Regions from separate parts of the Brevundimonas sp. NPDC090276 genome, predicted to be linked through region 2. Evidence: predicted binding sites of a transcription regulator. Region 2 holds the regulator's gene; the other holds the start of a gene.
What was found. The regulator HrcA, encoded in region 2, represses chaperone genes, less so after heat shock. The targets are predictions, from matches to a motif close to GTTAGCANTCNNNNNNNNNGANTGCTAAC.
Positions count from the first base shown of each region.

Region 1 (3,403 bases), 190 kb from region 2:
GCCCTTCTTGGGCGCGTCAGCGATGGCGGCTTCCGTCGTGATCATGATGCCGGCGACCGAGGCGGCCGACTTCAGAGCCGAGCGGACGACCTTGGCCGGATCGATCACGCCCATCTGGACGAGGTCGCCGTACTCTTCGGTCTGGGCGTTGAAGCCGAACGAGGCGTCGGTCGAGTCCATGACCTTGCCGACCACGATCGAGCCTTCGACGCCCGAGTTTTCCGAGATCTGACGGATCGGAGCCTGCAGGGCGCGACGGACGATGGCGATGCCGGCGTTCTGATCGGCGTTGGAGCCCTTCAGGTCGACCAGCTTCTTGGAGGCTTGCAGCAGGGCCACGCCGCCGCCCGGGACGATGCCTTCATCGGCAGCGGCGCGGGTTGCGTTCAGGGCGTCGTCGACGCGGTCCTTCTTTTCCTTCACTTCGACTTCGGTCGAACCGCCGACGCGCAGGACGGCGACGCCGCCAGCCAGCTTGGCCAGACGCTCTTGCAGTTTTTCCTTGTCGTAGTCCGAGGTGGTGTCCTCGATCTGACGCTTGATCTGGCCGACGCGGGCTTCGATGCCGTCCTTCTCGCCCGAACCTTCGACGATGGTGGTGTCGTCCTTGGTGATCTGGACCTTCTTGGCCTTGCCGAGCATGTCGAGCGTGACGGTCTCAAGCTTGATGCCGAGGTCTTCCGAGATGACCTGACCGCCGGTCAGGATGGCGATGTCTTCCAGCATGGCCTTGCGGCGGTCGCCGAAGCCCGGAGCCTTGACGGCGGCGACGCGCAGGCCGCCGCGCAGCTTGTTGACCACCAGGGTGGCCAGGGCTTCGCCTTCGATGTCCTCGGCGATGATCAGCAGGGGACGGCCCGACTGAACCACGGCTTCCAGCACCGGCAGCATGGGCTGCAGCGAGGTCAGCTTCTTCTCGTGGAGCAGGATGAGGGGCTCTTCGAGGGCGACCTCCATCTTGTCGGCGTTGGTGATGAAGTAGGGCGACAGGTAGCCGCGGTCGAACTGCATGCCTTCGACGATGTCGACGGTGGTTTCAGCCGTCTTGGCTTCTTCGACCGTGATGACGCCTTCGTTGCCGACCTTGGCCATGGCCAGGGCGATCAGCTCGCCGATTTCAGCGTCGCCGTTGGCCGAGATGGTGCCGACCTGGGCGATTTCCGAGTTGTTGGAAACCGGCTTGGAGATGGTCTTCACTTCGTCCAGGGCCACGGCGACGGCCTGGTCAATGCCGCGCTTCAGGTCCATCGGATTCATGCCGGCGGCGACGGCCTTCAGGCCCTCTTGCACGATGGCCTGAGCCAGAACGGTGGCGGTGGTGGTGCCGTCGCCCGCGTTGTCGTTCGCCTTGGAGGCGACTTCGCGGATCATCTGGGCGCCCATGTTCTCGAAGGCGTCTTCCAGCTCGATCTCTTTGGCGACCGAGACGCCGTCCTTGGTCGAGCGCGGGGCGCCGAACGACTTCTGGATCACGACGTTGCGGCCCTTCGGACCCAGGGTCACCTTGACGGCGTCAGCCAGGACGTTGACGCCCTTCAGCATCTTGTCACGGGCGTCGGTGTTGAATTTTACGATCTTAGCAGCCATCGGGCAGCTCCTATCTAAATGATTTTAAATCAGAAACCGGAAACCGGAGCGTGTCTTACGACAGCACGCCCAGGACGTCGGATTCCTTCATGATGATCAGGTCTTCGCCGTCTATCTTCACTTCCGTGCCCGACCACTTGCCGAACAGGATGCGGTCGCCGGCCTTCAGTTCCAGGGCGACGTGCTTGCCGTCTTCGTCACGGACGCCGGGGCCCACGGCGACGACTTCGCCTTCCTGGGGCTTTTCCTTGGCCGTGTCGGGGATGATGATCCCGCCCTTGGTCTTGGATTCTTCTTCAACGCGCTTGACCAGCACGCGGTCGCCGAGAGGACGAAACGCCATCTGTGATCTCCCAATAGAATGTCGGTTCAAGCCTCGGAACCTGCGGCTTTGGCAGCCGCCCTCCCCGAGTGCTAACGCGACGGGAGTTAGGGGGGAGCCCCCGCACCGTCAAGGGCGAGGCAGACCGATTTCCAGCCGTGAAGATGACCCGAATATGAACGAGACCCCTTGGGGTCGTTCAGAGGGCGCGACCTAAAAGGGGGACAACGGATCAACCGGCTTTCGAAAGGAGCCCGCCATGAAGACCATTTCCAAGATCGGCGTCGGCGCGATCGCTCTGACGATGCTGGCGACCACCCCCGCCGCCGCCCAGTCCTATCGCGACCGTGATCGCGACAACACCGGCCGCGACGCCGTGCTCGGCGCCGTCGTCGGCGGCGTGGCCGGGGCCATCATCGGCCAGGGCGACGGACGCTATGTCGCTGGCGGCGCCCTGGCGGGCGCGGCTCTGGGCGCAGCGTCTTCGGACAGCGACCGCGACGGCTGCAACTACTATCGCGGCGGCCGGTGCTACCGGAATCAGGGCCACTGGGAACGCGACCACGGCATCAACAGCCGCGACGGCTATTACCGCGACAACGGCCGCTACTACCGCGACGGCCGCTACTGGCGGAACCACGGCGAGTGGCGCAGCCACCAGAACCGCCGCGACCGCGACTATCGCTACGACCGCCGCTGGTAGGTTCTGGCGCTGAACGAATGAAGGCCCGGCGTCGCCGCCGGGCCTTTTTCGCGTCCGGCGTCAGCGGACGCCGACGGTCAGGGTGTAGTTGGCGTGCTCGTCCCGGCGGGCGGCGTTTCGCATCAGGTAGACCCGCACGACATAGTCGCCATTGGCCGGAAGACGGCCCGTGAACTGATTGCCGGAGGTCGAACCGACGAACAGGGCCTCGTTCGCGCCCTGTTTTGTGACGTTGAAATAGGCCGAGGCGTTGGTGGGCTGCAGCCGGACGGTCAATGTCTGGCCCCCGCGCGCACCGAGCACATAGTCGACCGTGTCATAGCCGTGGATGTTCCCGTGCAGGGTCGCCGACGAGGCGCCGCGCGCGAACTGCACCCGCTCGGTGCGCGTATGGTCCTGGGCGGCGGCGGGCAGGGCCAGCGCACCGACGAGGGCGGCGATGAAGAAGGGCTTGAACATGAGGGGCTTCCTGAGTGAGGCCGTGGAACGGAGACAGCGACGCCAAGGTTCCCCGCCTGCCTCTAGGCCACGGCCCGCGCCTTGCCGATCAGGCCCAGGTGGGTGACGCCGAAGCTGTCAGGCGACTTGAGCCCGTAGCCGAGGACGCGGTCGAAGCCGACGTGGGCCAGCCAGATAAAGGCGAGGGCGGTTGCCAGACGGTTGTCGATCAGCCCGCCCGCCGTCGCCAGCAGCAGGGGCCCGATCAGGCTGTGGGCGAGGTTGTAGGCCCAGGCCCCGATACGCGGTCCCGCCAGATAGCCGAAGAAAGATAGGTCGGGCGCCAGGAAGAG
Region 1 is NZ_JBIVYK010000001.1:102,752-106,154, forward strand. Features, by position in the region: gene groL (chaperonin GroEL) at 1-1,587, opposite strand, end outside; gene groES (co-chaperone GroES) at 1,643-1,930, opposite strand; gene ACIQTU_RS00465 (hypothetical protein) at 2,169-2,612, shown strand; gene ACIQTU_RS00470 (hypothetical protein) at 2,673-3,071, opposite strand; gene ACIQTU_RS00475 (DUF4260 domain-containing protein) at 3,134-3,403, opposite strand, start outside.
Region 1: groES (co-chaperone GroES) is a predicted target of HrcA. The motif match lies at 1,978-2,006, and genes of this name have one in related genera.

Region 2 (3,403 bases):
CGGGCTGACCTTGATACAGCGCTCGACCAGACGTTTGGATCGGGCCTCGCCGATCTCGGCCAGGCAGGAGCCGGGGTCGCCGACGGGTGTGACGGCGGGCTCGACCGCGGGGGCTTCGGGTTCGGACGCGACGGCTTCAGGCTTGGGCTTGGGCTCGGTCTTGGGCTTGGGCGGCGCGACGGGCGCGTCTTTCAGCGGCACGGCGTCGATCGGTTCTTGCGTCAGAGGCGTGTTGACGCCTGCAGGCGGGGTCTCGACGGGCGCGGACTGCGGTTGGCCGCATCCGGTCAGCAGGGCGGCCGTCAGGGCCAGAAGCGAGGCGGCGAGGGCGGGGCGCATGAGGCAGTCTCCGTTCGCAGAAGACGCCACCATGCCCCGATCGGCCCTCGCGGCCTAGTCTTTGGTGTTTAGCGGCCTAGGTTACTTGGCAAGCGCCGCGCGCTGCAGGGCGAACAGTTCGCCGCAGCCGATGCCGGCCAGTTCGAACAGGCGGTCGAACTCGGGGCGCGAGAAGCCGCGCTTCTCGCCCGTGGCCTGGATCTCGACGATGCCGCCGGCGCCGGTCAGGACGAAGTTGGAATCGGCCTCGGCGGTGGAGTCTTCCTCATAGTCGAGGTCCAGCACCGGCAGGTCGTTGAAGATGCCGCACGAAACAGCCGCGACCTGATCGATGATCGGGTTGGTCTTCAGCACGCCTTCGTCGGTCAGGTAGTTGAGGGCCGTGGCCATGGCCACCCAGGCGCCGGTGATCGAGGCGGTGCGGGTGCCGCCGTCGGCCTGGATGACGTCGCAGTCGATCAGGACCTGACGCTCTCCCAGGGCTTTGAGGTCGACCACGGCGCGCAGGCTGCGGCCGATCAGGCGCTGAATCTCTTGCGTGCGGCCCGACTGCTTGCCGGCGGCGGCTTCACGACGGCCGCGCGTGTGGGTGGCGCGCGGCAGCATGCCGTATTCGGCGGTAACCCAGCCCTGGCCGGTGTTGCGCATCCAGCCCGGCACCTTTTCCTCGACCGAGGCGGTGCACAGGACCTTGGTGTGGCCGAAGCTGACCAGGCACGAGCCCTCGGCGTAGCGGTTGACGCCGGTCTCCAGCGTGACGGCGCGGAGTTGTTCGGGGGTGCGTTCAGACGGGCGCATGGGATTTCCTTGGAACCTGGGTGGGGCGTGCTTATCCTGAAAGCGTGAGCCTGTATGCCCCCCATCCGTCGCCGTTCGGAAGCGCCCCCGCTGGCCTGGGGACGCTGGACGCGCGCGCGCGCGACATCTTCCGTCGCATTGTCGAGACCTATCTGGAGACGGGCGAGCCGGTCGGGTCGCGCACCATCTCGCGCGGGGGGCTGGCCCTGTCGCCGGCCTCGATCCGCAACACCATGCAGGACTTGACGCTGGCGGGTCTGCTGGCCTCGCCGCACACCTCGGCAGGAAGGGTGCCGACCCATGCGGGCCTGCGTCTGTTCGTCGACGGCCTGCTGGAGGTCGGCGATATCGGTCAGGACGAGCGGCGCGAGATCGACGCAAGGCTCGCCGGAAAGGGGCGCAATTTCGAAGAGGCGCTGGACGCCGCCACCAACCTGCTATCGGGTCTGGCGGGCGGCGCGGGCATCGTCGCCAGCCCGGTGCGCGACGCGGGCGTCAAGCACGTCGAGTTCGTGGCCCTGGGCCACGATCAGGCCCTGGCGGTGCTGGTCGGCGACGACGGCACGGTCGAGAACCGGCTGATGCCGCTGTCGGCGGGGGTGACGCCCTCGACGCTGTCTGAGGCTTCCAACTTCCTCAACGCCCGGCTCAAGGGTCGTCCTCTGGCTGAGGCGCGCACCGAGATGAGCGCCGAACTGGCCGACGCCCGGCGCGAGCTGGACGCCGCCGCTGCCCGTCTGGTCGAGGACGGCCTGGCCGCCTGGTCCGGCGGGGGCGAGCGCGACCGGGCCCTGATCGTGCGGGGCCGGGCCAACCTGTTGCAGGACGCCCAGGCAGTCGAGGATCTGGAGCGGGTGCGCGTCCTGTTCGACGATCTGGAGCAGAAGGAACAGCTGATCGGCCTGCTCGACGGGGTCGGGGCGGCGCAGGGGGTGCGCATCTTCATCGGCGCCGAAACACGCTTGTTTTCGCTTTCGGGTTCCGCCGTGATCGCGGCGCCCTATATGACGGGCCGGCAGCGAGTGCTGGGCGCCATCGGCGTCATCGGCCCTGCAAGACTGAACTATGCCCGTGTCATCCCGTTGGTGGACTATACCGCCCGGGTGCTGGGCCGGATTCTGGACGGACAAGAGACGTGAACGACATCAACGACGAGACCCGGGACCAACTCGAACAGGACATGGGAGAGGCCGCCATCGACGCCGCACAGGAAGCCGCCGAAGACGGCGACATGGCCGTGGTCGACGCCCTGATCGCCGAGCGCGACCAGTGGAAGGATCGCGCCCTGCGCGCCGTGGCCGAGACGGAGAACGTCAAGCGCCGCGCCGAGACCCAGGCCAACGACGCCCGCGCCTACGCCATCCAGCGCTTCGCCAAGGACCTGCTGAGCGTGGCCGACACCCTGGAGCGCGGCCTGGCGACAGCGCCCAAGGACGCCGAGGGCCCCGCCGCCGCCATGGTGACGGGTCTTGAGCTGACGCAGAAGTCGCTGCTGTCGGCCTTTGAATCCAACGGGCTGACGCGTGTCGACCCGGCGCCGGGCGACGCCTTCGATCCGCATCTGCATCAGGCCATGATGGAACAGCCCTCGGACACGGTGCCGGGCGGCACGGTGATCCAGACCCTGCAACCGGGCTACGCCCTTTTCGGCCGCACGGTGCGCGCCGCCATGGTGGTGGTCGCGGCCAAGGGCTCAGGCCCGGCGGGCGGCGCCTATTCGGAAGCCAATACGACCGGCGGGAATTTCGACGCCAAGGCGTGAGGTCGACTGATTGAGAATTGGAAAGGCCCGGGGCAGACGCTCCGGGCCTTTTTCATTTGGGCGTTTCTCATTTCCCGCTCACCCCGGCGTCCGCCGGGATGAGCGGGCTTTAGGTTAGTGTTTCAGACGGGCCTCGAAGAAGCCCAGCAGCCGCCGCCAACCGTCCCTGGCGTCGGCCTCGCGGTAGCTGGCGCGGTAGTCGGCGTGGAAGCCGTGCGGGGCGTCGTCGTAGAGGATGATCTCGCTGCCGGTCGTACCGGCCAGGGCGGCGCGCATGGCCTCGACGCTGGCGACCGGGATGCCGCCGTCCTGTCCGCCGTAGAGGCCCAGCACCGGGGCTTTCAGATCAGGCGCCAGATCGACCGGCCAGGGGCGGCCCGCCGTCTTTTGCTCGTCGGTGGCGTTGGCGGCGGGGGCCAGGCGGCCGTACCAGGCCACACCGGCGTCCAGGGAGGGGAAGCGGGCGCAGGCCTGCCACACCACCTTGCCGCCCCAGCAGAAGCC
Region 2 is NZ_JBIVYK010000001.1:291,300-294,702, forward strand. Features, by position in the region: gene ACIQTU_RS01380 (hypothetical protein) at 1-339, opposite strand, end outside; gene rph (ribonuclease PH) at 421-1,137, opposite strand; gene hrcA (heat-inducible transcriptional repressor HrcA) at 1,188-2,276, shown strand; gene grpE (nucleotide exchange factor GrpE) at 2,318-2,899, shown strand; gene ACIQTU_RS01400 (dienelactone hydrolase family protein) at 3,014-3,403, opposite strand, start outside.